DNA from 4 places in the Lysinibacillus sp. LK3 genome. Region 4 is predicted to be linked to each of the others. Evidence: riboswitches for the same ligand, from Rfam matches in the RefSeq annotation. Region 4 holds a riboswitch; each other region holds the start of a gene.

Region 1 (7,796 bases), on a different contig from region 4:
TTTGCCCCCATCGTTCATCTACCAACCAACGAACCTTTTCCAAAAAAGAATTGGCGAAACTCAAGCTTATTTTCAGAGGCAAGCGGTACGGATTTTCTTTAGAGGAAATCAAAGAGATGGTTTTACTATTTGATTTTGATCGCTCAGGAATTCAGCAATTAGAGCGAACGGTTGAATACGGGGAACAAAAAATTCAAGAGATTGACAGTAAAATAGCTGAGCTGACGCAGATGAAGCATGAGTTACAACAAATGCATGGCATGTTTAGCGAAAAATTAGCGACTTTAAAGGGAGAGATGCAAGATGAATAGTTCCAATTTATTAGCACGTAATGCCCGTAAGTATCCAAAAAATGAAGCCGTTATTTGTCATGGCAGAAGAGTAACCTACCAAGATTTAGATAAGCAGGTGACATGTTTTAGTCATGCTTTACTAGAGAAGGGAGTAAAGCATGGGGATAAGGTTTTAATTTTTATGCCAAACGTTTTAGAGTTTGTTGTCAGTTACTTTGCTATTCAGCGTATTGGAGCGATCGTTGTGCCAGTCAATGCGAAGTTTACATTGCAAGAAGTAGAGTACGTGGCGCAGCATGCCGAGGCGAAGGCAATTGTCGTACATGAGGCTATTTTTGCAGCAGTTGAACAGCTAGCCGGTATTCCGTTAAAAATTAAAACAGGCCAAGAAAAAGTGGGATGGCATCAGTATGAATCAATGCTTCAAAATGCTAGTACACAAACAATTGATTGTCAGTTACAAGAGGATGACCCTTCCACGATTTTATATACATCTGGCACGACAGGAAAACCAAAGGGTGTGTTATTTAGCTACCGTAATATTTTAACAGTGGCGCAAATGATAGCTGTTGAAATGGAGGTAAAGCCTGAGAGCCGTATTTTGCTTATGATGCCATTAACACACTCTGCACCATTACATTTATTTTTAATGGCGGGTGTATTGGTAGGCTCAACAAATGTATTAACACCAACTTTTACACCCGATTTATTCATTGATTCCATTGAAAAGGAGAAAACAACACATTTCTTTGGTGCACCTGTTGCTTATTTATTAACGGCACAACTGCCAAGGCTACATTCGGCAGATTTGTCTTCTATGAAATGGTGGGTCTATGGTGGGGCACCGTTATCTCAAAGTGAGGTTCGGTTCATTCAGCAGGCATTCCGCACAAATAATTTGACTTGTGTATATGGATTAACAGAGGCAGGTCCAAGTGGTTCATTATTATTTGGCAAGGAGCATGAAGCAAAGGCAGGAAGTATTGGTCAGCGGGCGCCACTTGGTACAGAGTTGCGTATTGTGAATGACAGTGGAGAAGATGTAAATGTAGGCGAAGTAGGGGAAATTGTCTTGTTGGGTGAGGGCAACATGCTTGGCTACTATAAGGATGAAGTAGCTACTAATGAAGCCTTTATTGATGGTTGGTTAAAAACCGGAGATCTAGCTCGCAAGGATGAAGATGGTTTTATTTGGATCGTAGATCGTAAAAAGGATGTCATTATTTCGGGAGGTGTCAACATTTATCCGAAAGAAATTGAAGATTGTTTATTGAGCTTTGAAGGTATATTCGAGGTTGCGGTAATTGGTGTACCACATCCGCAATGGGGGGAAACTGTAAAGGCGGTGTATTCTGCTAAACAAGACATCCATGAGGAAGCTTTGAAAGCTTATTTAGAGGAGCATCTTGCAAAGTTTAAAATACCACGTATTTTTGAAAAAGTAGAAGCGCTACCACGCAATGCATCAGGCAAAATATTAAAACAAAATTTAAAGGGGCAAGAGGTGAGATAGCATGAAAGTATTACAACAAGAAGCAATGCGTACTACGAACTTTTTTACTGAAGATGACACGCTTCAAAAAATAGTAGAAATGATGTTAGATAAAGAGTTTTTATCCTATGCCCAACGAGAGTTAACAGATTTTGGTGAGCTATGTGCAGGTGATATTGATGCGAGGGCAAAACATACAGATCGACAGGGTGAGCCTCGCCTTCAAAAATATGATGCCTATGGTGAAGAGATATCAGAGGTTTGGGTTAATGATGGCTATAAAAAAACGATTGAAGAGACATATAATACTGGGATTGTAGGTTATGTACACAAGCATATTCCGCAGCTAGGCCACAAGGGGAATTATGTTTATAGCTTTGCACAAGGTTATTTGCTATCACATGCAGAACCTGGTTTTTATTGTCCCGTAACATTGACGATGGCTACTGCCTATCTATTAGATCATTATGCAGATGAAGAGGTAAAGCATCGTTTTTTACCACATGTGTGTGCAACAGGTGACACAGATTTATATGAAGGTGCGACCTTTTTAACAGAACGTCAAGGAGGCTCTGACGTAGGTGCAAATGTGGTGGAGGCGAGAAAGGATGGCACTGCGTATCGTCTATATGGTGAAAAATATTTTGCATCCAATGCGGGCATGTGTGGTGTAGCGATGGTATTGGCACGACTAGAAGGTGCGCCAGCAGGTTCCAAAGGCTTAACATTGTTTGCAGTTCCTTGGCGCAAAGAAGATGGAACAACAAATCATCTACGTATTCGCCGACTGAAAGATAAGCTAGGCGTTCGGGCAGTTCCCTCTGGTGAGGTAGAATTTGATGGTGCACTTGCCTATGTTGTAGGGGAGCAAAATAAAGGGATTTATTATATGCTAGAAGCACTAAATCTCTCTAGAATTTGTAATGCAGTCGCTTCAATTGGTATTATGCGTCGCGGCTTCTTAGAGGCAAAACATTATGTAAGCAATCGACATGCATTTGGCAAGCCCTTAACACAGTACCCTATGATTCAGGATACTTTAGGGAAGTTTGCAGCTAAGTTGCACGTGGAAGTAGCGACAGTTTTTGATCTTATCCAATTATACGATAAAGTGACAAGTGGACAGGGAACTCAGCAAGATCTTATTATGAATCGTTTATATATTGCCATTATGAAAAAGGAAACAGCAGAGCAAGCTGTTCATTATGCTAGTGAGGCAATTGAATTACACGGAGGTAATGGCTATATAGAAGACTTTGTAACGCCCCGCTTATTAAGAGACGCCCAAGTGTTAACGGTGTGGGAGGGGACGGCTAATATTTTGGCCTTAGAACTCATTCGTTTAGTAGATAAGTTTCATGCTCATGAACTGTTTGTACATGAGATGGAGGAACGATTAGACAAATTAGCTGACAGCTCACTAGTACAAATCGTTAAAGAACAATTGGCGAATATGTCTGTGAAACTGCGAATTTTTAGCGCTTTAGACGAGGCAACGAAAACTTTTGAAGCTAAAGGTATGGCGGAAAAAATGGCTCACCTTTATGAAAGTGTCATAGCGGTTGAGTGGGCACATAAATTTGGTGGGAAATATGAAAAACTAGCAGACGTTTATTTAGAACAGACATGGTCATTAAGAGAAATGGGTGCTCAAATGAAAACAGTCCAATACTTTTCTGAAATTGTATAATGGCCGGGGAGTCGTCTTGAATGGAGGCGACTTTTTTCATTTTCATGTATAATGAAATCAACTGAATATTATAAAGGTTCTTTACTTAAGTAAAGTGAAAAGGGAAATCGGTGTAATTCCGATGCGGTCCCGCCACTGTAAGTGTGAGTTTTTTCAAATGATGCCACTGAAGATTTCGGGAAGGCTTGAAAAATCGCAAGTAGCACTAGCCAGGAGACCTGCCTTTATAACGACATGACAACCTACGAGGATAGGGTGGTGGATTTTGTATCAGTTTTTTTGGTGCGATTTTGCCCCCTCATCGATCAAAGATGAGGGGTTTTATTTTGATGTAGAATAAAGCGAAATGTCGCACGGATCAACGAAGGAGGATTCACATGAAGAAATTTTGGAAAATAGGATTATCAGCATTTTTAGCAGTAGGCTTGCTAGCTGCTTGTGGGCAGGAAGCAAAAGATAACAAGCCATCTAACGAGCAGCAAACACAGCAAGAAACAGCACAGGTGGATGAAGCAACATTCCCAATGACGATAACAGATGCCCTTGGTAAGGACATTACACTTGAAGCACCTCCTAAGAAAATTGTTTCACTTATACCGAGTAATACCGAAATCCTTTTTGGACTAGGTTTAAATGATGAAATAGTTGGTGTTACGGACAACGACGATTATCCGCCAGAGGCAGCTGAGAAGGATAAGGTTGGCGGTATGGAATACGATATTGAAAAAATTATTGCCTTAAAACCAGATATCGTTTTTTCACACGAATCTAGCATGTCTCTTTCAGAAGAGGCTATTGCACAGCTTGAATCAGCAGGTTTGAAAGTATTTGTTGTAAAAAATGCACAAGACTTTAATGAAACATATACAACAATTGAGCAACTTGGACGTGCTACAGGGAAATTACCAGAGGCAGAAAAAATTGTCGCTAATATGAAGGCAAAAGTAGAAGAAGTTTTGTCTAAAGTCAAGGATGTTGAACCCAAAAAAGTGTTAGTTGAAGCATCAGATGAGCCAGATATTTATACAGCTGGCAATGGTACATTTATGAACGCTATGCTTGAAATGATCAATGCAGAGAATGTAGCTGTAGATGGCGATAATTGGTATAAAATTGATGCAGAACAAATTATCGCAAAAAATCCAGATGTCATCGTGGTGACATATCATTATGTACCAGATATTTTAACGAAAATACCAAAACGTGCGGGCTTTGATACGATTAATGCCATAAAAAATAATGCGATTGTGCAGGTAGATGAAAGTACAACAAGTCGTCAAGGGCCACGTTTAGCAGAAGGTCTAGAAGAATTAGCAAAAGCGATCTATCCTGAGGTATTTAAGTGAAAAAAATAGCACTAGCCTATACACTAACATGTACGCTTCTTCTTATTAGCATCTGGTGTGGCGTAGCGATAGGCTCAGTTCATATTCCACTAGAAGTATTGTGGAATAAGGCGGTTGATGAAACAGCCGCCAATATCTTTTGGAAAATTCGTTTGCCTCGAGTGTTATTAGCGGGACTAGTAGGCGCATCTCTAGCTATTGCTGGAGCAGCTTTCCAAGGTTTATTAAAAAATCCATTAGCAGATCCATATACACTAGGGGTTTCATCAGGGGCTTCTGTTGGTGCTGTTTTAACGATCTTTTTTAGTATTTCTATACCTGTTGTCGGTTTGTATGCGCTGCCAATCTTCAGTATGATTGGTGCTATCATTACGATGGTAGTTGTTATGAGCTTTGCTAGACTCGTAGACCGCTCATTAAAAATGGAAACGTTGATATTAACAGGTGTTATTTTTAGTTCATTTTTAGGTTCCCTCATTTCATTAATGATTGCCTTATCTGGTGAAGAATTACGTCAGGTAATAGGCTGGCTACTTGGTTCTGTTTCGATGCGTGGTTGGCCATATGTCCAAATGATCATTCCATTTGTGATTGTAGGTTCAATAATGCTATGGACACAAAGACGAGAATTAAATGTCTTGTTGTATGGTGAAGAGCGAGCAAAACATTTAGGTGTTAATGTAAAGCGCAGTAAATATTTGATATTAACAGGTGGCTCCATGCTAACTGGAGCAGCTGTAGCAGTTTCTGGCACAATTGGCTTTGTAGGATTAGTGGTGCCGCATATGACAAGGATGATTTGGGGTTCTGATCATCGCCACTTATTACCATTATCTTTTTTCAATGGTGCAACATTACTCATTATTTGCGACTTAGTAGCACGAACAATCATTGTGCCAAGAGAGCTACCAATTGGTGTTATTACGGCATTTATTGGAGCACCTGTTTTCTCCTATATTTTTTATAAGCAGCGAAGAAGCAAGGGGGTACGGGCATGATTGTTGTTGAACATCTATCAGGTGGCTATGAAGATGTACCAATCGTCAAGGACATTAGTTTTACTGTTGAAAAAGGAAAAATTCTTGGCATTCTAGGGCCGAATGGTAGCGGGAAATCCACATTATTAAAAGTAATGAGTGGTATTTTACCAGCTACTGCTGGAACCGTTTCGATTGATGGACAAAATATTCTTTCTTATAATGCTCGTGCTTTGGCTAAAAAAATGGCTGTATTACCACAGCTTCATGCAAATGCTTTCTCGAACAGTGTGAGAGAGGCAGTTTCACTGGGGCGCTACCCGCATCAAACAGGCTTTTTCTCGAGTTGGTCTGCACAAGATGAGAAGGCAGTTCAACATGCAATGCTTCAAACAGGTGTAAAGCGATATGAGCATACACCGATGGAATTTTTATCTGGCGGTGAACAACAAAGAGTTTTTGTTGCACAGGCATTAGCTCAAACAGCTGAAATCTTACTGCTGGATGAACCAACTAATCATCTTGATATTGCACACCAACGTCAAATTTTAGATATGGTTCGGAAGGAAGCCATGGAGTGTGGTTTAACAGTCGTTATGGTACTACACGATATGAATTTAGCCTCTCTTTATTGTGATGAATTATTGCTGATGGAAAGCGGACAAATGAGAGCACTTGGTGCACCACATGAAGTATTAATTGCCTCCCAAATTGAAGAAGTTTATCAAGCACGGGTGACTACATATGCTCACCCTGAAATACCAAAACCTCAAATTACAATGATGCCCGCAGCTACAGACTATCAGCAGCGAGCTGTCATCAAAAAAGAGCACTTTACGATAACTGAACAATATATCCAACTTCAATCAGAGCTTCCTCTGAAGACCGTATCTTCTGCAGTTCATAACCCAGGTATTGGCTGGCATAATTGCTTATTAAATCGCTCAGTTCCTGGTGATTATGTCATTAGTGATGTGAAACGAGAAGTTAAAGAATTTTTGAAAAGGGAAAATTTTTCATCTACAAATACTGTTGTTATGCTAACAGCAGTACCAACAGCTCTAGTGGCCATCAATGAATTTTCAGCACCTTTTGGCAGTATAATCGTAGCTGTAACAGCTGGTGTAGGCAATGCAGTTGATGTATCTCGAGTACATGAAAGACAAGATGATCCATATATTGGTACTATTAATACATGGGTTATCGTTAATGGTTGTTTATCGGAAGAGGCATTTTTTCAGGCATTGATGACAGCAACTGAGGCAAAAACAAAGGCGTTGCAATCAGAAAATATTCGTGATGAGCGGAGTGGAACAATTGCAACAGGTACTGCTACAGATAGTCTGTTAATTGCTGCAACTCAAAAAGGAGAAGAAATGCTGTATGGTGGCCCAATTACGGAAGTTGGTAAAATGATTGCAAAGGGTGTCTATGAAACAACAGTTCATGCGATTAGGAATTATAAAAACCAGTTTTAGGAGATGAGAGAAATGAAGCTTTACACGAAAACAGGCGATACGGGGCAAACAAGTCTTATTGGAGGACGGGTTGATAAAGATAGTTTACGTGTGGAAACATATGGGGCAATTGATGAATTAAATTCCTTTATTGGGAAGGCCGTAAGTGAATTAGATCAAGCGCTTTTCAAGGATATTTTAACAGACCTAGAGACAATTCAGCATGAGTTGTTCGATGCTGGTGGAGACCTTGCTAATGTGATGAAAGAACGTCATTATAAATTAACAGAGCAACCGATTGAAGTACTTGAAGCTCGTATAGATGCTTTATCAGACGAAGCGCCACCTTTACAACGTTTTATTTTACCAGGAGGTGCACCAGCAGCGGCAACTTTACACATTGCACGCACGGTTGCACGCCGAGCAGAGCGTGAAATGGTGACACTTATGAAAGAAGTTGAAGATGTACCAAAGGTTGTACAAAAATATTTAAATCGCTTATCGGATTATTTATTTGCAGCTGCACGTGTTGTAAATGCTC
Region 2 (7,796 bases), on a different contig from region 4:
GAAAAATGTATTATGTAGAATAATGTAGTTTAAGTGCGAATGTTACAGAAATATTTCGAGTTTTACTAATGTATTAAATAGACATGAAATAGTATAAAAGTTATGTAGAAAATGCTAAACTTTAAAAGGCTAAAATAAATATAAGAACATTTAATTAAAATAGAAATCGTTCAAGTGATTACATAGAATATCGAGAGCGAAATTGATAGATGAAGGGAAATGAAGGTAACGTGGCTAAGCGTAACAAATGGCGTAAGTCGATGGTGCTAGCATTAGCACTAGCTGGCGGCTTATTATTTAATACAATTCAACCAACAGAAGTACATGCCGAAGAAACTTCTCAACAAATGATAGAGAAAAAGGCTGAAATAGATGCACAAATTAAAAAATTACAAGAAGAACTAACGAAACTACAACAAGAGATCGACGCAAAAGTAAAGGTATTTAAACAAGTACAAGCAGATATTAAAGAAGTGGATGCTAGTATTGTTGAAACACAAAAACGTATCGAGCAACGTTCAAAAATTTTAAGTGAGCGTATGGCTGCATACCAAGCGCAAGACAACACTGTAGGTGTTTATTTAAATGTAGTGCTTGAGGCAAAAAGCTTTGCAGATTTAATGGATCGTGTCGTAGCGGTAAAAACATTAATGGATGCTGACCAAGAATTAGTGGATCAACAGGAAGCAGATAAAGCAAGCTTAGAGCAACAAAAAGCTACATTAGATGAAAAACAAAAGGAACTTCAAAAACAATTCCAAGAGCTTCAGCAAAAAGAAAGCGAGATGGAAGTGAAGAAAGCTGAGAACGAAGCGAAATCACTTGCATTAAAAGCTGAAATTGCAACGAAACAAGAAGAAGAACGTTTAGAAGCAGAGCGTAAAGCAGCTGAAGAAGAGGCAGCTCGTTTACGTGCACTTCAAGCAGCTACACCAGTTATACAAGCAACTCAAAATAATGGTGGAGGCGAACCACAAAAAATTATTGTTGGGTCAGGAGCTGGCACTGTTTCTTCAGGAGATGCCATTTCAACAGCTAAACAATTCCTAGGACGTCCTTATGTTTGGGGTGGTAGCAACCCATCAACAGGTTTTGACTGTTCAGGTCTTGTACAATGGTCATATAAGCAAGCGGGTGTTTCTTTACCTCGTACAGCATCACAACAATATTTAGCAACACAACGCATTTCAGCAGGTGAAGCACGCGTTGGGGACTTAGTGTTCTTCAGCTATGGTTCAGGTGTAGCACACGTAGGTATTTATTTAGGTAATAACACAATGATCGACGCTCAAAACAATGGTGTCGTAATTGAATCACTTGATTGGTGGAATCAATACTTAGTAGGCTTTGGACGTATTCAATAGGCCTCACTAATATATAGACGGTTGAGATAAGAAAAAGGTCATCTTTGTAGAGAAAAATATACAAAGATGACCTTTTTTGTTTTTGGAATGCTATTCTTTCAAAAGAAACAAGACGACTACTTCTATTCTTGAAAAGAGACTTTCCTGCATACTAAATTGATATTAAATTTTAAAATTTACTTTGATGACACCTGTCTCTTTCAAGGCAATAAAGAAAATAATAACGAATGGGCCGACAAGTAAACCGATAATACCAAATAACTGTAGACCTATGAACATGGAAATTAATGTTGGTAAAGTGGATAAACCGATATGGTCTCCCATTAATTTAGGCTCGACTACTCGACGAATAATAAGTAAAATAGCAGCTAAGATGAATAATTTTACAGCTATAGAGGTGTTTCCCATCAACAGGTGGTAAAGTCCCCATGGCGCTAGAATAATGATAGAGCCTAGGAATGGTACAATATCTATTAACCAGATAATAATCGTCATTGTTACTGCATATTTCGGTTGGATTAATAGCAGTCCAATGAGTGTGACGCCTCCAATAATAAAGCTTACAAATAAGTGAGCCTTCATATAGCCAAATGTTGCATCTTTTAAGCGATTTAAAATAATTTTTATCTTCTTTGCTGTATTGGGCTTTAAATATTTATAAGTGATTTGCTTTAACTTAGGCAAATCAAGCATAAATAGGAATAGCGCAATCATATAAACGAGAAGACTGATAAATAGGCTGGGTATCTCTGAAAAGAAGGCAGAAACTTTGCTATAATTAAAGAAGCTTAAAAAGGATTCTTCGACTTTCTTTATGAAATCCATAGTGGTTTTTTGAAGCGAAGCACTTACTTCAGGTGGAAAGTCTTCTGTGTATTTAGAAATATTTTCTTGCATATGAAGCCACATATCTGATAGCTTGGAAATATAATAGGGAGCTTGCTTAGATAGTAAAATTATTTGTGTCATTATTTGTGTAATAGAAAGATAACAAATAATAGATATAACAATAACACTCACTATGTAAATAAAAGCAACTGCTATTTTCCGTGACATTTTCCATTTCCGTTTAAAGAACATGACAATTGGTTCTAAGAAAAATGCACTAATCCCAGCAAGTATTAAAGGCATGGACACTGGGATAACAAAATAGGCAGCTAAAAGTAGTGATATTATCACAATCAACCGAAAAATCAATTTCCTAGCATTAAATTTATTCATAAACTCACCTTCTTTGCGAAAAAAATTAAGTTAAGTGTACCATAAATCAAATTTTATTACGTTCTGAAACAATAAAGGTAGGGATGAATTATGGAAAAAGAGATTTTGCAACTTTTTAGTAATCTAACAGAGCATGATCGCGATATTCAATATGAATCTTACGAGGAATTAATGAAAATTATGCAGGAACCCGTAGATTGGACATATGCAGTTTGGGAACAGCTAATAAAAGCACTTACATACAATAATGGTTATTCTCGTGCACGTGCTGCACAAATTTTATGCGCTTTAGCTGCAAAAAGTGATCCAGAAGAAAGGGTCTTGGAGGATTTTTTAAAGATTTGGGCTGTGACTTACGATGAACAATCTGCTACGGCAAGGCATGCATTACAAGCAATTTGGAAAATTGGACAGGCGGGTCCAGTACAAAGAGATTTGGTTGTATCGTATCTAGCTAAAAGATTTCAAACATGTATAGATGAAAAACAGCCATCTCTTATTCGTCAGGATATTATTATGTCATTTAAAAAGTTATATGATCAAACAAATGACTCGAAATTATTAGATATTGCCCATCGTTTAATTAATGAAGAACAAGATGCTAAATATAAAAAGAAGTATAAGTCAGCCATCCGTTCAAAGTAGCGAGGTGGTGTTTTTTTGTGCAAATTCTTTGATGAACGATAGAATAGTCAACTATAATGAATGAAAAAAGGGGATTATGCATGAGCATTTATAATTATCTAGTTCGGAAGCCTAATGGCGAAATTTTATCGATGGAAACATATCGTGGAAAAACAATGTTAATTGTTAACACGGCAAACCAATGCCGATTTACATATCAATTTGAAGACTTACAGAAAATGTATGATAAATATGGAAAAGAGAATTTTGTAGTTCTTGGATTCCCTTGTGATCAATTTGGCCATCAAAATCCTGAAGATGGGGAGGAAACTAAGCATCTATGCAAGGTAAACTATGGGGTCACATTCCCGATTTTTGAGCTTGTACAGGTAAATGGAGAGGCTACCCATCCACTCTTTAATTATTTAAAGCATGAAGTGGATTACCGAGAGTTTGGGAAGGCAAGTATGCAGGAGAAAATGTTGGCAGAAGCAATTGTTCAACTTGCCCCAAGCTTTTTAGATGGTCGTAATATTCGCTGGAACTTTACAAAATTTCTAGTAGATGCTAATGGTAAGTCCGTCGCACGCTTTGAACCAACAGATTCACAGCTCGATATTGAAAAAGCAATTGAAACACTATTATAGTAAATTTCTTAATAATGTAAAAATTAGTTAGGGTTTTCTCTTCAAGTAGAAATAATGCTATATTTTAAAACTGAGCACAGCTATTTTTTCTGAAGCATATATGATAAACTGCTTTACAAATGAAATATTCTTGCAGAATAAAGGTGCTAATTAGCATAATCGGGAATCCGGTGAAAAACCGGAGCTGTTTCCGCAACTGTAAGTGCAGCCATTATAAAGATTTACCACTGTCTCAAAGAAGATGGGAAGGTCCTTTATAACACATTCGTTTCATGTGACGAACTGTACAAGCCAGGAGACCGACCTTTATTTGAACGTATAAAAACTTCTCGGAAGCTAGGAGGATATACGGCAAATACATAGGCTTTGTCTAGTTTGATGGCTCATTATGTTATTTTTGTCGTTCCTTTGCAAAAAGGAGCGACTTTTTTATGCCTTTCAAATAAGAATTTTTCATTATAGAAAATAGGGGGGAAGCAAGTGAAAAAAGATGCCCGTTATTCTTGTTATCCATTTATGCGTGAGAAAGCTTCAACGGTCGATTTTGAAATTCGAACAGATAGCCTGACAACACATCTAGGAGTTGCATTAGCTGCGGTAAAAAAAGAGGATGTTCAAGTTGTTGCTGAGGATTTATTGCTTATGTTACCTATGGCTTATCATGTGAATGGCTCAGTTCGTGGGAAATTAGCAGTAACTGAAGAGGATTTATCTTGGTTAAGTGAACGTTATGATTTTTACGTTCGCCATGTGAAGGAAGAGATTCAAAGTTTTGTTTTACCTCAAGGAACAGAGGCAGCTTCAGCCTTACATCTTTGTCGCAGTGAGGCAAAAAAATCATATCGTACTTTACACAAAGTATCAGAAGAACGAGAGGTTCCTGCTATTCTTTTCGATTACCTTGGTTTATTAGCTAATGTATGTTTTGTCATGGCTGTTTTTATGAATCAGCAAGCTGGAATAGCGGAAATACGGTTTATTAGTAAATCCTACCCAATGAAAAAGAAAAAGGAGAATAACAATGAAAAAAGTATTTAATTTCCAATGGCTATCAGTGCTCTTACTTGCACTGGTATTAGCAGGCTGTGGCACTGCTGAAGATACAAAAAATAAAGATGCTTCGCAAGATACACAACAAGCAGAGAAAACAAGCTATAAAGTGACAGATGACCGTGGAGTGGAAATAGAGTTTAATGAAGTACCAAAAACAGTTGTATCTTTACAACCAAGTAATACTGAAATTTTGTTTGCTTTAGGTGTTGGCAATAAAATTGTAGGAGCAACTGAGTACGATACTTACCCAGAGGAAGCACAAAAAATTGAACGTGTCTCGGATACTATGAACTTTAACAGTGAAAGAATTTTAGCGTTAAAGCCAGATGTTGTCATTGCTTATACAATCGGTGATAAGGATGCCCTAAAGCCGCTTGAGGACGCAGGAATTAAAGTGTTTGTTATTCAATCTGCGACTACTTTCGACGATGTTTATGGAGATATCGAACAAATTGCTGCTGTGATGGATGTTCCTGATAAAGGAAATAAATTAAACGAAGAGATTAAAGCGAAAATTGCTGAAGTACAAACGAAGGTGAAGGATGTAAAAACGCCGAAAAATGTTTATTTAGAGGTTAGCCCTAAGCCAGACATATATACAGCAGGCTCTAGCACTTTCCAGCAAGAAATATTAGATGCAGCTAATGTTAATAATGTTTTTTCTGACTTGAATAGCTGGGCAAAAGTGAATGAGGAAGATGTTATTGCGAAAAATCCAGATGTTATTTTAACAACAGTAAACTATACAGAAGATCCAATAGGAGAAATTCTTGGACGAGATGGTTGGAATACTGTGAAAGCTATTCAAAACAAAGCGGTATTGTCCATTGATACAGATATCTCTAATCGACCTGGTCCGCGTATTGGTGAAGCTGTAGAATTAGTAGCGAAGGCTGTGTACCCAGAGTTATTTAAATAAGAAATGTTTCCATGCTAGCTGTCAGCTATTCAGCTAGCATTTTTTATGTGGTTTAAATTATTACCTAGCGTGAAAATTGGAATTAATGTAGTTTGTTCTTTAAAATAAAAGTAAGTATGCTTGATAATCTTAGGAGGTGTAGTGATTGGAGCAATTAGAGACAAAGGTAATTCCATTTGAAGCAGTCTATAATTTCCGAGACATGGGTGGATATAAAACAAAAGATGGGCGTAGGGTAAAGAACGGTTTATTTTACCGCTCAGCTGCCCTTGGAAAAATGACACTGTCGGATAAAGAGCTATTTGAAACGTTAGGGATTAAGACCATTTTTGATTATCGCGATAACAATGAGGCGTATCATAATCCTAACCCAGTGTTCTCGCATGCTCAATATATACAAATCCCAGCGAAGGGTAATCATGCTTTTGAAATGCCAACCAATGCTGGTGGTAGAGATTTCTATAAAGTGGTAAGCCCTGAGATGTTTCGGGATTTTTATGCACAAATGCCTTTTAACAATCTTTCATTTAAAGAGTTAATGCAAACGATTCAAAATCCTAATAATCTAGGTCTTGTACATCATTGCGCAGTTGGTAAGGACCGAACGGGTATTGGAGGAGCACTTATTTTACTAGCTTTAGATGTACCAGTGGAGACTATCATGGAGGATTATTTAGATACTAATATACATTTACGTCCAATGGTAGAACGAATGGCTCAGGCTATTCAGCATCAGTATAATGAGCAAGAACTACAGCAATTTTATGCATTAATGTCCGCCCGTGAAGACTATTTACAAGCAGCATTGGATGCGATGGATCGTCGCTATGGTTCTAAGACTGGGTTTTTAGAGCAGGAATTTGGCCTAACAATTGAAAAACGAGAGCAATTACAATCTTATTGCTTAATTTAAAAATGAGCCCTTTCACACGATGTGAAAGGGATTTTTTATGTGGAAGCGCTGTCTTCCTATAAATCTCTTTACAGTCTGAATATTTGTGATAAGATACAATAGATTTTTAAGAAAAAATAGGAGAAGTGAAAGTATTGGCAGACACAATTAAAGAGACAAATAAGTTAAGTCTATTCCATTTAACATGGCCAATCTTCTTAGAAGTTTTTCTATTTATGTTGATGGGACTAGCCGATACTTTTATGCTCAGTGCTTTATCAGATAATGCTGTATCAGGAGTAGGTGCAGCCAATCAATATATCCATATTGCCATCTTGATTCTGGAGGTAGTGGGCAATGGTGCATCTATTGTTGTTTCTCAGTATTTAGGCTCCAAACGCTTTTTTGAAGCTGCCAAGATCTCGGCGTTAGCGGTCACGATGAATTTGGTCGTTGGGCTTTTAATGAGTATTTTATTTTTCTTCTTTGCGAGACATTTAATGACAATGATGAACTTGCAGGGAGAAGTACTCCACTATGCACAAAGTTACTTAGCCATCATTGGGAGTTTTATTTTCCTACAGGCTATTATTAATGCACTCGCTGCAATTATTCGTGTACATGGTTGGACAAAACAAACTATGTACGTTTCGCTTGGCATGAACGTCTTACATGTTGTGCTAAACTACGGTCTTATTTTTGGGAATTTAGGTTTACCAGAGCTTGGTGTGAAAGGAGCGGCTATTTCCTCTGTCATTAGTCGCGGATTAGCCGTCCTAGTATTTTTCTGGTTGCTGTATCAGGTAATGGAAGTGCGCGTAAAGTTACAATATTATTTTGAGTATTCAAAGGAATATGTGAGAAAAATATTAAACATTGGTTTACCATCTGCGTTTGAACAGGTACTTTATCAATTTTGCCAAATCATCTTTTTATATTATGCGACTTACTTAGGAGCAGAAACACTAGCAGCACGACAATATGCTATGAATATTTCGATGTTTACGTATTTATTTGCAATTGCCATTGGTACAGGAACAGCCATTATTATTGGTCGTCATGTAGGTGCAGGAGAA
Region 3 (7,796 bases), on a different contig from region 4:
CAAACTGATAGTTAAAAATGGATAGACTAACCCTATATTTTGTGTTTGAAATCATTCAATTCAAATAAAAATATAGTTTAGTTCTTCATTGTCCATTCATCAGTCCTCTCATAATTGTCTTTTTATAGTAACAAATTTTTTTACAGAATACAATGTAACCTTATTTTCAATTCTAAACTTTCATTCTCTAACTAATGTCGCTAGCTACAAGTAGAAATAGAAAACACTACATAGAGTACTGTGTAATGATGCTTAAGACAAGCAATACAGCAATGATTAATTAATATTTTTAATTCAGCAATTAATTTTATTTATTTTTTAATTAAAATTATTAATTTTATTATTTACATCTTTAATTTCTTTGTTATATAATCAGCTTAACTTAAAGGAAGGAGTTCACTATGGCTTATCAAGTAATCACAAATTGTCCTGTCTGCAGTAAAACATTGAAAATTACGAAGTTACAGTGTTCTCATTGTCACACGACCATTGAAAATGAGTTTGAATTGTCGAAGCTAGCATCCTTATCACAGGATCAGCTTCATTTTGTGGAAGTATTTTTAACCTGCCGAGGAAATATTAAAGAGGTTGAAAAGGAACTGGGGGTTTCGTATCCAACAGTTCGAGGCAAGCTAAATGATATTATTTCATCCCTTGGCTATGCTCAAAAGAAGAAAAATGAAGTAGATGAGAAAAAAATTGTAAGCATGCTGGAAAATGGCGAAATCACAACAGATGAAGCCATAAAGCTCTTAAAAGACGAATAGGGAGGAACGACCATGAAAGAGGAGATTACAAAAGTGTTAACGATGATTCAAGAGGGCAAAATTGATGCGGATAAAGGATCAGAGCTGATTCAAGTGCTACAACAGAAAGAAGAATCAGAGAATAAATTTGTGGAAAAAACAAAGTATTTAGATAAAACGTTAAAGGTCCGTGTTGTATCCACCGAAAATGATAATGTCACGGTAAATTTACCAATTAAACTTGTCAAAGCCGTATTGATGGCAGGACACAGCATCGCTGCAAGTATTCCGCAATCGGAAAAATACGTAAAAGATATCGACATCAATCTTCTTCTTGAAGCGATTGAAAATGAACTAGATGGACAAATTGTAGATATAAAATCAGCAAACGGGGATTCCGTTGCAGTCTTCATTGAGTAGAGGCGACGAATGATGCATGTAAAAGTGAAAGCAAAAGACGTTCGCTTTACCGTCCCTGTTCCCTATACTGTGCTAACCATTGTCCTCTCCATTTTAACTTCTAAATGGATTCAGCAACAAGCCAATAAGTGGACAAAGGCATACTTCGATAAAAAGAAAATAGACTTTACCTTTCCCCTCATCGACAAAGAAATGCTAAAGCCGATTATCAAGGAACTACAAAATTATAAAGGACTTGTGCTAGTCGATGTCAAAGCTCAGGACGGGACTGAGGTTAAGGTTAGACTATAATCCCAATGATAGAATGGTAAGAGCATGTTATGATAAAAGCATGCTCTTTATTAATGTAATGAGCATCATTTGAAATGGGTAAGAGATGATCATTATTTCAGGACTTACGATAGAGACAACTATTTTTCAATGGTACATAAAATAGAAGATTTCTTTAAACTCAAATTAGAATTCTAGATCCATTTTAATAGAAAATCACGTACATCGTTAAAAATAGATTTTTGATTTGGGTATAAGTGATTAGTGGTAATCTATTTGGAACTACATAATTAAAAATACTGAATAATCCAAAAATAAAGAAGTTTAGAATCTTGATTTACTTTTCATTTGAAGGATGGTACACTTAAAACTATTGAACAACAACTATATATTGTGTTCGTTTTACAAAGGTACTACTACATGTAGTTTAAAAGGGAAGTTCGGTACAATTCCGACGCTGTCCCCGCAACTGTGAAGCTGACGATGATTGCAACCACTGTGCATTTGCATGGGAAGGGAATCAGAGAATGAAGCAAAGCCAGGAGACCTGCCTTTATAAAACAAATTTATCATTTCTTCGGGGATTAAGAGATGGGAACGTCAGTATTTTTGGTATGTTAACGTTTCCATTTAGCCTATCTCTTTAGAGGAGATAGGCTTTTTTATTTTATGAAAAGAGGGATTTCTATGAAACTTTATACGAAAACAATTTGTCCAAAATGCCTATGGGTAAAATCTGAACTACAACGTGCAGGACTTGAAGCTGAAATTGTTAACATCGATCACGATGAACAAGCAAAGCAAACGATTATTGACGCAGGTTTTTTAAGTGTGCCTGTTTTAGAGATGAATGAAACTTTCATAGGAGATGTTCAGGAAATTGTTTCTCAAATTGAGTTGATTGCCCTATGATTGTTTACGCGAGTCGTACAGGTAATGTCCGAAATGTTGTATCCAAATTAAAGGCAGAATGTATCGAGCTCTCGGAAGAATTACGATTGAACAAGCCATATCTCTTAATTACCTACACAGATGGTTTAGGTGACATTCCAGCAAAGGTACAACGTTTCTTAGAAAAAAACAGGGATTTTTGTAAAGGAGTAGTTGCCAGTGGTAATAGTAACTTCGGTCATCATGTATTTGGTGCTGCTGGTGAGAAAATCGCTGCTACCTATCATGTACCCTTAGTAAGGAAATTAGATTTACGAGGTAATCAAACGGATTACGAAGCAATACAAACGTTTTATGAAACGAGGGTAATGAGATGAAAACCTATTTAAAGCTTAATAATGACGTACTGAATCGTTATAGTACAACTGGATTACTTGAGTTAGAAAAGGACCGCGAAGCTACGCGCCGCTACTTTTTAGAGTATGTTAACGTACGTTTGCGTTATTTTATAGATATTGAAGAAAAAATCCGCTATTTAGTTGATGAGGGCTACTATGAGAAAGCCTTTATCGACATGTACGAAATGGAATTTATTAAGAAGCTGTACAAGAAAGCCTATGATTATAATTTCCGCTTTCCATCCTTTATGAGCGCAAGCAAATTTTACGATAGCTATGCTATGAAAAGTCGTGATGGGGAAGAAATCTTAGAAAAGTATGAGGATCGTATTGTCATTATTGCTTTGTATTTAGCTCAAGGCAACACGGCTCTAGCAGAACGCTCTGTCGAAGCAATGATGGAAGCCTATCAGCCTGCAACACCAACTGCTTTAAATAGTGGTAAGAAAGCACGTGGTGAATTAGTCAGCTGCTTTAAATTATCAATGGATGACTCCATGAATAGTATTGCTGAAAATATTGGCTATTGTTTAGAGCTATCACGCCTTGGTGGTGGAGTTGGGGTCAACTTAACAGATTTACGTCCATTAGGTGATCCAATTAAAGAGATATTAAATCGTGCAAGTGGTGTCATCCCAGTAGCGAAACTGTTAGAAAATTCTTTCAGTTATTCTAATCAGCTAGGGCAACGAAATGGCTCAGGTGTTGTCTATCTAAATATTTTCCATGCAGACATAGAAAATTTCATTTCATCAAAAAAACCAAATGCTGATGATAAAATTCGCCTCGCTACCCTTTCAACAGGGATTATTATACCTAGTATTTTCTTCGAACTGATGAAACGTGATAAGGATATTGTTTTGTTTAGCCCATACGATATTTTTAAAGAATATGGCAAACGTATGTCTGAAATTTCTATTTCAGACATGTACTACGAGCTACTTGATAACCCTAAAATTCGTAAAATTAAACGTTTAAATGCACGAAAGCTTTACACAGAGGTGAAAAAAGCACAATTTGAATCAGGCTATCCGTTTGAAATCTTTGATGATAATGTCAATAAGGTACATCCTTTAAAAAATATTGGACGTGTCAAAATGTCCAATTTATGTACAGAAATCTTACAAGTACAAGAGACAAGTATCATTACGGACCAGGATCAACCAAATGACTATGGATTAGATGTATCGTGTAACTTAGGTTCCATCGATATCCATGCAGCAAGTAAAGTCAATGATTTCGGCGCATTAGTCGATACAGCCATGCACCTATTAACGAATGTATCGCAAATGACACACATTAAGAATGTTCCGTCTGTTGCAAAAGCCAATCAATTAATGCATTCTGTAGGGCTTGGCTGTATGAACCTCCATGGGCATCTCGTGACAGAAGGCATCCTGTACGGCTCAAAAGATTCCATTGATTTCATGGATCACTTTATGGAAGCGATGAACTATTATTCTCTGAACTCTTCGATGGAAATGGCGAAAGAAAAAGCTGCAACCTTCTACCGATTTGAGGACAGTGATTATGCATCAGGTAGCTATTTTGACCAATATATCAATAAAACTGAAGAAGAACTATCGCCTGCTGTGTTGAAGGCGCTTGGCAATATTCCAATCATCACAAACAAGATGTGGGAAACGTTAAAGCAGGATGTAATGCAGTACGGTCTATTCCATTCCTATCGTTTGGCTATTGCACCAACTGGTAGTATTTCATATATTCGTAGCTGTACGGCTTCAATCGCACCATGTACAGAGCGCGTAGAGGTTCGTGATTACGCCGATAGTAGAACCATTTATCCAATGCCTCATTTAACAAATGACAATAGTCATTTATATGTGGAGGCGTATGATGTAAATCCGTATGATTTAATTGATTTATATGCAGCTTCTCAAAAGCACGTTGACCAAGGTATTTCCATGACGCTTTATGTAACGGACAATTGGACAACCGAACAATTGGCTAAAGTATACATTTATGCGTGGATAAAGGGCATTAAGTCTGTTTACTATGTTCGTCAACGATTACAAAGCTTAGAGGAGTGTGTAGCATGTCAAATATAATTTATGAGGCAGTCAATTGGAATAAGGCAACAAGTGAGCTTGCCCAAATATTTTGGGACCAGCAATGGAAGCAAATTTGGTTTCCAGAAGAAATTGCGGTCAGTAAAGATATTAAACAATGGAAAAGCTTTGAGCATCAGGACACATATAAAAAAGTATTTGCAGGCTTAACCTTACTGGATACTGTACAAACAAATATCGGGATGAATCGTGTTGCTGCTTATACAGACGATTTACAGGAAAAGGCTGTCCTAACCGTTTTTGATGCATTCGAGGCGATACATGCCAAGTCCTATTCTTATATTTTCACAACGCTTTGTACAAACGAAGAAATCGACGAGCTATTTGAATGGGTCAAGAAAAATGAATTTCTACAGTATAAGGCCAATAAAATAGCAGACATTTATAATAGTATTGAAGAAGGCAATCCAGAGAGCTTATGGAAAGCGATGTTTTCATCCGTTATGCTTGAATCTTTCCTGTTTTATTCTGGCTTTTTCTATCCACTATACTTAGGGGGACAAGGCTTCCTACGAAACAGTGCCGAGATTATTTCACTCATCTTGCGCGATGAATCTATCCATGGGGTAGCAGTTGGATTTTTTGCTCAAAATTTATTCAAGCAATTTTCAAAGGAAAAGCAAGAAGAGCTACATTTATGGGGCTATGAGCTATTATTAGATTTATATCAAAATGAAATGAAGTATACAGATGATATTTATGCGGAAACAGGATTATCACCTGAAGTGCGAGCATATGTACGTTATAATGCTAATAAAGCTTTAATGAATGTCGGCTTTGAAGCCATGTTCCCAGAAGAGGAAGTCAATCCAATTGTGATGAATGGTATTCGTAATGAAGGCTCCACATATGATTTCTTTTCACAAAAGGGTGCTACCTATGCCAAGGCAAAAGTTGCGCCAATCACAGATGACACATTCAATTTTAATCGTTAAGGATGAAGAACAATGAATCTAGAAGTAAAAATTAAAAAAGTTCACGCTGATGCCATGCTACCGATACAAGCCAACCCTGGTGATGCAGGTATGGACCTCTATTCCATAGAAGCAGTAGAAATCCCAGCAGGCGTAGCCAAACTCATTAAGACAGGTATACAGATTGAATTACCTAAGGGAACGGAAGCCCAAATTCGACCAAGAAGTGGACTAGCATTAAAGCATAGTGTAACCGTACTGAATAGCCCAGGCACTATAGATGAAGGCTATAGAGGCGAAATCGGTGTTATTTTAATCAACCATGGTCAAGAACCGTTTATCGTAGAAAAATCAATGCGCATTGCTCAAATGGTTATACAATTTGTTCCTTCTATTCAATTAGTGGAAGTAGATGAATTATCTCAAACGGTCCGTGGAGAATCTGGATTTGGTGCAAGTGGTACGAAATAGCGTACCTATATATAAACCGCATAAAGTTTACTTAAAAATCCTGCGAAAATGCAGGATTTTTTTGTTATCGTAGCTCATAGCAGAAGGAAATAATAGGGTTCATATGGAATGAAGTAATGATAGCGAAGTAAAGGAGCTAATAATCATGAAAAAAATATGTTCAGGTATTTTCCTTATGTTGATTGTCATTCTTACATCGATCACAACTGCTACAGCAGCTAGTAGTCAACTAAAAGTGGACGGTATGACAGTACAAACGGATGTGAAGCCCGAAATAAAAAACAATCGAACAATGGTACCTTTACGCGTGATTAGTGAAAATTTAGGGGCTAAGGTGCATTGGTCGGATGGGCAAGTAATACTGACCCAAAGTGAGATGAAAGTCAGTTTAAAGTTGAACAGTAGTAAAGCCACAGTAAATGGAAAAACGGTATTATTGGATGCGAAGCCATACTTAAAGAATGGACGCACCATTGTACCATTACGTTTTCTAGCAGAAACCTTTGGCTGTAAAGTTCAATACGATCATTTAACGATCTCAATCGATACAGAGCCATTGATGATTAAGGGTGTTGAAGTGAAAGCATTCCTTCATGAATACCACATGACAATGGGGGGAGTAGTCGAGCAAATCAATGGCAATGCCTATATGCAAGAAATGCACCGTATATTTACTAAAAATATGGGCAAGAAGATAAAACAGCCTAACGACTACACATGGTCTGTCCATAGCACCGTAATTGGGGGCTATTATAAAATGGGCCAATATGATTTCCTGAACAAGGAAGGTAGTAGCATAGCACGTTATGATCTCTATTCGTTGGTGCAATCTTCAGATAAACCTTTGACTGGACAGCCAGACGTGTTGATTTATGACGCAGCTGTTGACCAATGGTATGAGTTTAACAAAACTGCCAGTGACTCTATTTATTCGTTAATGGAAACTGCCACGAGAAATGGCTTTGTGACAGTTATTAGTAATACAGTTCCTTGATTATGAATCCATTAAAAACGCAATAGAAGAGCACATCTATGAATAAGATGTGCTCTTCTTTATTTTAGTGAGGATAAAAAATGCTAATCATTTTTATTTAGAAAAGTACTAGGCATGACTACAAGAACTACTGTTCCACGAGCACAGAGCGTATCCTGCGCGTAAACTTCAGTTTCAACTTTCCATTTTTTCGGATGAATTTCTTCAACAGTGCCAATTGCCTTTAATGGAACATGTTGGGGTGTTGGTTTTAGGAAATCTACATTAAGGTTAGCCGTTACAAATCGAGGTGGCTCCGCTCCATCACCAATTTCATGTCCATTTTTACGATGCAAGGCAAGCGCTGCCGACCCTGTTCCATGGCAATCAATTAATGAAGCAATTAAACCACCATAGATAAATCCTGGAATACCCATATATTTTGATTCAGGTGTATAGATTGTAATCGTCTTATCACCATGCCACCCCGTGCGAAGATGATGACCATCATCATTCAAACGGCCACACCCATAACACCAAGCGATATCATCTGGATAAATATCTTGAATTGCTTTTTCTACTTTTAATTCTTCCATTCTTCTCTCCCCAATACTCTAGTATTA
Region 4 (7,796 bases):
GCTATCGTTTCTCTATCTGCCCCTATATCCTTTGCCAGCTGTGCTAAAAAATTAAAATCGATTGGTGCACTTTTGGAATGCACCATCATGACTCCTTGTGCGACTTTAGAAAATTTCCCCATCATCCCAACGAGTGAAACTTGTTTGATGCCTAGACGCTTACAATGCTTTAATGTAAAACCTACAAAGTCACCCATTTCAATAAACGCTTCTTCTGCTAGATGTGGGTATTGTTTCATCGCAAACTTCTCACTTCGTCCACCTGTTGTCACCACTAAATGCTCACAGCCAGCCTCTTTCGCTACACTGATGGCTTGGACAATACTGGCCATATAAGCAGAACTCGAAAAAGGCACGACGGTTCCCCTTGTGCCTAAGATTGAGATGCCCCCAAGTATACCGAGTCGTCCATTTAACGTTTTTTTAGCAATCTCCTCACCCTTAGGTACAGAAATCACCACATTCACGCCTCGAGTAATGTGAAATTCGTCCAACACACCTTGGACCGTGCTATAAATCATTTTACGGGGTACAGGATTAATGGCTGCCTCTCCGACAGGCACTGGCAGGCCAGGCTTTGTGACACGCCCGACACCAATACCTCCATCTAAATGAATCCCAGGTGTATCTGCCCAGCTCACTGTGCCAACGATGAGTGCCTGATGGGTCGCATCAGGATCATCACCAGCATCTTTAATCGTTTCACAGCTGACAGCATTTTCTTCAAATATACATTTTTCAATTGTAAAGGTTGCATCTCGACCAATAGGTAAATGAATCGTGCTTGTCTCTTGCTCCTCCTTAGTAATAAGGGCAAGCAGTGCAGCCTTTGATACAGCAGTTGCACAGGCTCCCGTCGTATAACCGTGACGCATGTCCTTGGGGTCCTTTTTTGGCTTCCGCTCCATTATTTTTTCGCCTGTTCGTCCGCTAAAAGTGAGATGGCATTTAAAGCAGCAACCGTCACTGTACTACCGCCTTTACGACCAACATTTGTAATGTACGGAATCCCTTCTAGTTTAAGCAGCTCTTCTTTTGACTCAGCTGCTGACACAAAACCAACAGGCATACCGATAATTAAATCTGGTTTTGCTAGCCCTTCTTTAATTAATCGAATCAATTCCAGCAATGCAGTTGGTGCATTACCAATGGCATAAATACCACCTTTATGTAATTTTGATGCCTTTTGCATCGAAATAATGGCACGTGTTGTATTTTGTTTTTTCGCTTCTATTGATACATCTTCATCCGCAATATAGCAATGCAAATCACCACCATGCTTTTGGAAACGCTTTTTACCAGAGCCACTTTCAATCATTTGCACATCTGCAATGACATGACGTCCTGCAAGAATAGACTTGATACCCGCTTCAATAGCACCTGGTGTAATGATGACACTACGGCCTAGCTCGAAATCAGCTGATGCATGGATAATGCGACGTACAACTTTCCATTCATCTTCTGAGAAGTCATGCTCGCCCATTTCCTCTGCAATAATAGAGAAACTGTAATCGTAAATTTTATCTGGGTCTACCGTTAATGGTTTAAAATCTGTTTTAAAATCCATGGAAAATGCCTCCTAAATTGTATGTTCAACAGCCTGTAATACTTCTTCAAATGTTGAATATTGTTGGCCGTACTGTATATTTGGTCGTGCAATAAGAATCGTTTCAATCTGGCATGCGAGAGCTGCCTCTAGCTTCTCATCAACTGAGCCCACTTTACCGCTTTCTTTGGTAATCATCAACGTCACTCCGTATTGACGAAATAGAGCTTCATTTAATTCCTTTGAAAACGGACCTTGAATAGCCACAATATCTCGCTGCGCCACGCCAAGTGCCTCACATTTTTCCATATTATCCAGTCGTGGAAGCATACGAGCGATTACTCTTGTATTTTCTAAGCCCTGTAAAACCCTTGTAAAGGTAGCGAGTGTTTTACTACCTGTCGTTAGCATAATGACACCGCGTTTTTCTGCAGCTAGCTGAGCTGCCTCCTCATAATCCTTTACAACAGTAATCAAAGGATGGGCATAATGTTCATGAGCTCTTTCATAGCGAATATAAGGAATCTTTGCCTGCTCTGCCGCTGCCATCGCATTTTTAGAGGCTTCCTCCGCAAATGGATGAGAAGCATCTACCACCAATTGATAGCCCTGCTCTGTCATGATGGTCGCCATTTCCTCAGCTGTCAGTCTACCGATTAAATGTGGCAGGCCAACGTCAGCAAGACTAGAGGCTGCCGATTCAGTGACGACCGTAGCGGTTACCGCATAACCTGCGCTTTGTAATGCAAGGGCTAGATCCCTTGCATCACTTGTCCCTGCTAACATGAAAATCATTTTACCGGCTCCTCTTCATGATGATGGTCATGGTCATGGTCATGCCCATGATCGTGATCGTGATGATGCGCATGTCCATGATCGTGATCATGATGGTGATGATGATGTGCATGTCCATGTACTGCCGCATAGGCGCGATAATCTTCTAAATCTTGCATACCTGTTGATGTACCGTTGATTGCCTGTTCAATACGCTCTAATAAAACATTTTGTAACCGTTCATGGTAGCCAAAATAGTTAGCAATTTGAATATCACAATCTGGATAAAGTTCATTAAACTTCTCACACATGCCATGCATACGTTCCATCAAAATGCCTGTGAATAAAAAGTATGGTAACATGATGATTTTTTTTGCACCTAGTTTGACACAACGTTCAATTCCTTCTTCAACTCGTGGATCTGTGACACCCATAAAAGCACTTTCTACGTATTTTACAGGTAGTTTTTCCCATAAAAGTCGCGTGATTTTATAAAAATCACCATTAGCAGATGGATCACTGCCACCTCGTGCAATCAATAAAATCGCTGTGTCTTCCTGCTCTTGTTCTGAATTAAAGCCAATTTCAGCTAGGCGATCTTGTAAAATGGCAAAGATTTCATCATGGATACCAATTGTTTGACCATATGTGAAGGTAATCGTTGGATAATGCTCACGTGCATGCTCGATTTCCGCTGGAATATGCAGTTTTGAATGGCCTGCATGCAGTAAAATGATTGGAATTACATGTACCTCTGTAGCTCCCTTTTTCACACAGTTTGTAATACCTTCTTCGATGTTAGGTGAAGCAAATTCAAGGAAACAAGTTTCCACTAAAAATTGTTCATCAATACGCGGTGTCATTTGTTCGATAAATGTACGAACCTCATCATTTCCTGCTGCTAAACGGCTCCCATGGCCGACAAATAAAATAGCTTTCATCTCTCTACTCCTTACTAGTCGCCGCACGGAGCTGGCTCTACTTTTATTTTGGAAGACATATCTTGATACGTAAAATGCAGTATTTTTTTCACACGTTTAAAATATTTAAATAAGCGTTCATTTGGATGAGCATTTGCTTTATATTCTTCAATAATATCTGTAATGAGTGGAATTAGTTGCTCAGGCTCCAGCCCTTCTACAACAGGCTGTGCTGCGTGTGCTGTACGACCGACTGGTTTTGCTCCAATAAAGACATCGAATTTACTTTTGCGGTAGACGATGCCAATATCATCAAATACAGCCCGATAACAGGCCATCCCACAGCCATTAAAGCCAATATTTAATGTCTTTGGTAAGGACATACCGCCTAGTTTTTCTTGTATTTCCTCTGCATATGGTATTGAATCAGCCTTTTCACCGTAGCAAAAATCACAAGCCTTCAGTGATAACACATCACCAATCGGAGCTAATAAAAACCCTACTTCCTGTAATTTCTCTGTGATCTGTTCAGGGGCAGTCGTTGGTATTTTCAAATGAATTTGATGATCTGGTGTGTATTCCATCGTCCCCTCATCCCCAACGACCTCCGCTAACGTCATCATTTGCTGGGGAGTAAAAAACTTATTGGCTACACCAGGACTTACTGCTAATTCAAAAATAGATTCTATTTTTTGCTGTACAAGCTTCGGTGTTACTTTGACTGCGCTTGTCCCTTTTACCATTGCAAGTGCCGCTGTAGCCATTTCAAGAGCTGTTTTTTTCGGCTTTGGCGTAGCGGCTATACTGGGTTTATTAAAGCGCCCTGCATTAGGGTCAGCCGTAAAGTCATTTCGCGCTGTTCCTGTCTCTTGGTTCATTGCCCAAGGTTCATTTTCTTCGCGTAAACGTTGATGTGGACGTAATGGCTGTTTCTCTTCACCCAGGGTATATTTACGTTGGTAACCGCGGGGCGTAATCATCTTATTGTCATAGAAAAATGTTGACGAATTCCCGATAATGACAGTTGTCAACATACCAATATCATGTTCTAGCATTTCTGCTAGTGTTGTCATGGTCACTTCTTGACGTTCTCGATAGGCACTTTTCACAAGCCCAACTGGTGTGTCTGGCGAACGATATTCTAAAAGTATTCGTTGAGCCTCGACAATTTGTCTTGTTCGACGTCCACTTTTAGGATTGTATAAAGCAATGACAAAGTCCGCCATCGCAGCTGCCTCGACACGCTTTGCAATTAAATTCCAAGGTGTTAGATGGTCACTCAAACTGATTGTACAAGCATCATGCATAATAGGTGCACCAAGTATGCTAGCGCATGAATTAATCGCAGAAATCCCAGGAACAATTTCAACTTCAATTCCTGTTGCTTCTGTCCAGCCTAGCTCAATTAACACCTCATAGACTAATCCTGCCATGCCATAGACGCCTGCATCACCACTCGAAATTACTGAGACGATGCTCCCTGCTTCAGCTTGACGAACGGCTTCCTGTGCACGCGACACTTCTTCTGTCATGCCTGTACTAACAATCGATTTTGCACTTACTAAATCTTGAATCAGCTCTACATAGGTTTTATAGCCTATAATCATATCACTTTGTTGTAAAGCCTCTACTGCACGTGTCGTAATATGCTTAAAATCTCCAGGTCCAAAGCCTACTACGAAAATTTTTCCTTTTTGCGCCATGTTGTTACCCCTCTTTCACCTTTTCGATCCCTTTAATGGCAGTTGTTTGAGCAGTACGCTGTAATGTACCTTCACGAAGTGTAAAGACATGTTCGTTGTATAAGGATTCATGATGTAAATCTTGTACTAGTGTTCTAGCATGCTCTGTTGATGGCACACGATACCAGTTTCCTTGAGGATAAGCGATTACCACACAAGCATCCTTGCAGCGTCCATTACAGCGCGTTCTTGTCGTATGTATTTCCTGATCGAGTGCTTGCCGCTGTATCTCATCTCGAATGGCTAAGGTAATTTCCTCCCCATCCTTTTTCATGCAGCTACTGCCATTGCAAATAAAGAGATGTGTTTTCATCCCCTCTAAATTCCAAGTTGTCATCTTCTGTCTCCCCTCATTTGCTTTTTGGAAAAAGAAAAACCTTTACTCTATAACGAAGAGTAAAGGTTTTGTAGAAGCCAAATAAAAACGAATAGAATGAAATACAGGTACCCGCTTTCGCTTCAACTTCTCCCTCCGAAAAGTTTGCATGCACAATCAAATAAGCAGGTTTCCTGACTTAAGCTTCATTTTACTGTCGCACCTTCCCAAGTTTGTACCAGTGGCTTTGCGATTTCATCAGCTATTACAGTAGCGGGGGCTGTATTGGATTTTCACCAATTTCCCTATTATCTCGAGCTATTCGAGCACTTATTGACGTTTTATATGAAATTTTTATTAGAATTTTAAATAGAAAACTGTCTTTATCATATCTTATTATTTTAAAATTTCAATATTTCTTTAAAAATTTATGACAAATTTATCAATTTTGAATGGAACTAGGTATGAAATTTATACAATCTATATAATTTGCGCACAAAATTTTATCAGAATATTCACTGTTGACCTTTAATTTAAAAAATTTCATAAAAGGTATAGCATATTTATGGAAATTCATGTTACACTTTGTCGTGAAATCTCACAATTTGAATGTTTTTCGGTGCAAAGTGCTTGTCATTTTGCTTAAAAGGGAAGCCGGTTTGAGCCCGGCGCGGTCCCGCCACTGTAATAGGGAGCTTTATAGAATATGTCACTGTCCAACGGATGGGAAGACCTATAAAGCATTGAACTAGAGCCAGGAGACCTGCCGAAAAATAAGTGATCGTTTCAACCTACGAGGATAGGTGTGCGGCTTAGCAGATGAGACTGTTATTTGCTTTTTTAGCTATGCACTTTTCCACCTAAGGAGAAGTGCTTTTTTTAATTACGCACGCAATATTCTAAAAATCTATTAATTAGTTAGGAGGAAAGCTTTTTGAAATTATCATGGTGGAAACTTAGTTATTTTTTACTGGCCTTTTTAATCGTGCCAAAACGTGCCTTTGCCATGCATATCATGGAAGGTTTTTTACCAATCGAATGGGCTATTTTTTGGTGGGTGATCTCTATCCCATTTATCATTCTAGGATTGCGTTCTATTCGAAAAACCATTGATGAAAATCCTGAAACAAAAATGCTTTTGGGGCTTTCAGGAGCCTTTGCCTTTGTGCTATCCGCCCTAAAAATCCCTTCAGTTACAGGTAGTTGCTCTCACCCAACTGGTGTAGGACTTGGGACAGTACTCTTTGGCCCTCTAGCAATGAGTGTAATTGGAACAATCGTTTTATTATTTCAATCTTTATTATTAGCTCATGGAGGAATTACAACTTTAGGGGCTAATGCCTTTTCTATGGCTATTGTTGGTCCTTTTATTGCTTACTTTGTCTTTAAAGGGGCTCAAAAAGTAGGGTTGTCATTTTCACTAGCCATATTCTTTGCAGCTATGCTTGGTGATTTAGGTACATACATTGTGACTTCTGTACAACTAGCACTAGCCTTTCCTTCAGAGGTTGGAGGCTTTATGGCATCCTTTACAAAGTTTGCAGGTATTTTTGCCTTAACTCAAATTCCTTTAGCAGTGAGTGAAGGAATTTTAACGGTCATTGTGATGAATTTCTTGAAAAAATACAATGTTAGCGAATTAAAAACGTTACGTGTTTTCTCAACAAAGGAGGCACATTAACAAATGAAAAAAAATTTATTGTTATTAGCAATTGTTGTGTTGTTAGCCATCATTCCCTTATTCATACAAAAAGGTGCTGAATTTGGTGGTGCTGATGGAGAAGCAGAAGCAGCTATCGGTGAAATCAATGCGGAATATGAACCATGGTTTGAAAGTCTATGGGAGCCACCAAGTGGTGAAATCGAAAGCTTATTATTCGTGCTACAGGCAGCTATAGGAGCTGGCTTTATTGGCTACTTCATCGGCTATATGCGTGGCAAACACAAAGAAGGTTAACCATTATGTTACTCATTGATAAGTATGCCTATCTGAATAAGCTAGCGTCCGTTCATCCGCTAGAAAAAATGATATTTTCACTTGGACTACTTCTCATAACGCTCATCATGAGAGATGAACGACTTTCACTCATTACATTTTTTGTAATGAGTGCTTTTATCATTTTAGGTGCAAAAATTCCGCTTGCATACTACGGCAAATTATTATTGCTACCTAGCTTTTTCTTATTAACAAGTCTCGTATCTATTTTACTTTCCTTTACATCATCAACGAATGCACTCCCTGCCCATATTTGGTCGTTTACATTTAGGAATTGGACTGTCTTTATTGGGAATGCAAGTGTGTTAGCAGCGCAACAGCTGTTCTTTATTGTCCTTGGCAGCATTAGTTGTTTATACTTTTTAATTCTAACCACTTCCGTACAAGGAATATGTTATGTGCTACGACAATGGCGACTTCCCTCTTTATTAGTGGAGCTCGTCGAACTAATCTATCGTTTTATTTTTATGTTTTTAGAAAGCATGCAAAATATACATCTCGC

Evidence for each region. Region 4 has a riboswitch for cobalamin ahead of VK91_RS09670 (energy-coupling factor ABC transporter permease). Riboswitches for the same ligand answer to the same signal wherever they lie in the genome.
Region 1: another riboswitch for cobalamin. It lies ahead of VK91_RS14370 (ABC transporter substrate-binding protein); the one in region 4 lies ahead of VK91_RS09670 (energy-coupling factor ABC transporter permease).
Region 2: another riboswitch for cobalamin. It lies ahead of VK91_RS15845 (hypothetical protein); the one in region 4 lies ahead of VK91_RS09670 (energy-coupling factor ABC transporter permease).
Region 3: another riboswitch for cobalamin. It lies ahead of VK91_RS11250 (glutaredoxin); the one in region 4 lies ahead of VK91_RS09670 (energy-coupling factor ABC transporter permease).

The regions. Positions count from the first base shown of each region.
Region 1 is NZ_LDUJ01000019.1:16,102-23,897, reverse strand. It holds gene VK91_RS14385 (MerR family transcriptional regulator) at 1-311, shown strand, start outside; gene VK91_RS14380 (class I adenylate-forming enzyme family protein) at 304-1,806, shown strand; gene VK91_RS14375 (acyl-CoA dehydrogenase family protein) at 1,808-3,475, shown strand; cobalamin riboswitch at 3,533-3,716, shown strand; gene VK91_RS14370 (ABC transporter substrate-binding protein) at 3,853-4,821, shown strand; gene VK91_RS14365 (iron ABC transporter permease) at 4,818-5,819, shown strand; gene VK91_RS14360 (adenosylcobinamide amidohydrolase) at 5,816-7,276, shown strand; gene VK91_RS14355 (cob(I)yrinic acid a,c-diamide adenosyltransferase) at 7,289-7,796, shown strand, end outside.
Region 2 is NZ_LDUJ01000021.1:162,083-169,878, forward strand. It holds gene VK91_RS15825 (C40 family peptidase) at 210-1,364, shown strand; gene ytvI (sporulation integral membrane protein YtvI) at 1,527-2,585, opposite strand; gene VK91_RS15835 (hypothetical protein) at 2,676-3,230, shown strand; gene VK91_RS15840 (glutathione peroxidase) at 3,311-3,856, shown strand; cobalamin riboswitch at 3,981-4,179, shown strand; gene VK91_RS15845 (hypothetical protein) at 4,337-4,894, shown strand; gene VK91_RS15850 (ABC transporter substrate-binding protein) at 4,878-5,828, shown strand; gene VK91_RS15855 (tyrosine-protein phosphatase) at 5,974-6,741, shown strand; gene VK91_RS15860 (MATE family efflux transporter) at 6,876-7,796, shown strand, end outside.
Region 3 is NZ_LDUJ01000015.1:17,124-24,919, reverse strand. It holds gene VK91_RS11265 (DUF2089 domain-containing protein) at 402-767, shown strand; gene VK91_RS11260 (hypothetical protein) at 780-1,166, shown strand; gene VK91_RS11255 (hypothetical protein) at 1,176-1,457, shown strand; cobalamin riboswitch at 1,828-2,006, shown strand; gene VK91_RS11250 (glutaredoxin) at 2,124-2,348, shown strand; gene nrdI (class Ib ribonucleoside-diphosphate reductase assembly flavoprotein NrdI) at 2,345-2,704, shown strand; gene nrdE (class 1b ribonucleoside-diphosphate reductase subunit alpha) at 2,701-4,794, shown strand; gene nrdF (class 1b ribonucleoside-diphosphate reductase subunit beta) at 4,782-5,750, shown strand; gene dut (dUTP diphosphatase) at 5,763-6,200, shown strand; gene VK91_RS11225 (stalk domain-containing protein) at 6,346-7,194, shown strand; gene VK91_RS11220 (PaaI family thioesterase) at 7,278-7,769, opposite strand.
Region 4 is NZ_LDUJ01000014.1:350,943-358,738, reverse strand. It holds gene VK91_RS09700 (cobalt-precorrin-5B (C(1))-methyltransferase) at 1-908, opposite strand, end outside; gene VK91_RS09695 (precorrin-8X methylmutase) at 908-1,567, opposite strand; gene cobK (precorrin-6A reductase) at 1,580-2,341, opposite strand; gene VK91_RS09685 (sirohydrochlorin chelatase) at 2,338-3,261, opposite strand; gene cobJ (precorrin-3B C(17)-methyltransferase) at 3,276-4,943, opposite strand; gene VK91_RS09675 (ferredoxin) at 4,948-5,319, opposite strand; cobalamin riboswitch at 5,465-5,647, opposite strand; cobalamin riboswitch at 5,899-6,084, shown strand; gene VK91_RS09670 (energy-coupling factor ABC transporter permease) at 6,233-6,979, shown strand; gene VK91_RS09665 (energy-coupling factor ABC transporter substrate-binding protein) at 6,983-7,255, shown strand; gene cbiQ (cobalt ECF transporter T component CbiQ) at 7,261-7,796, shown strand, end outside.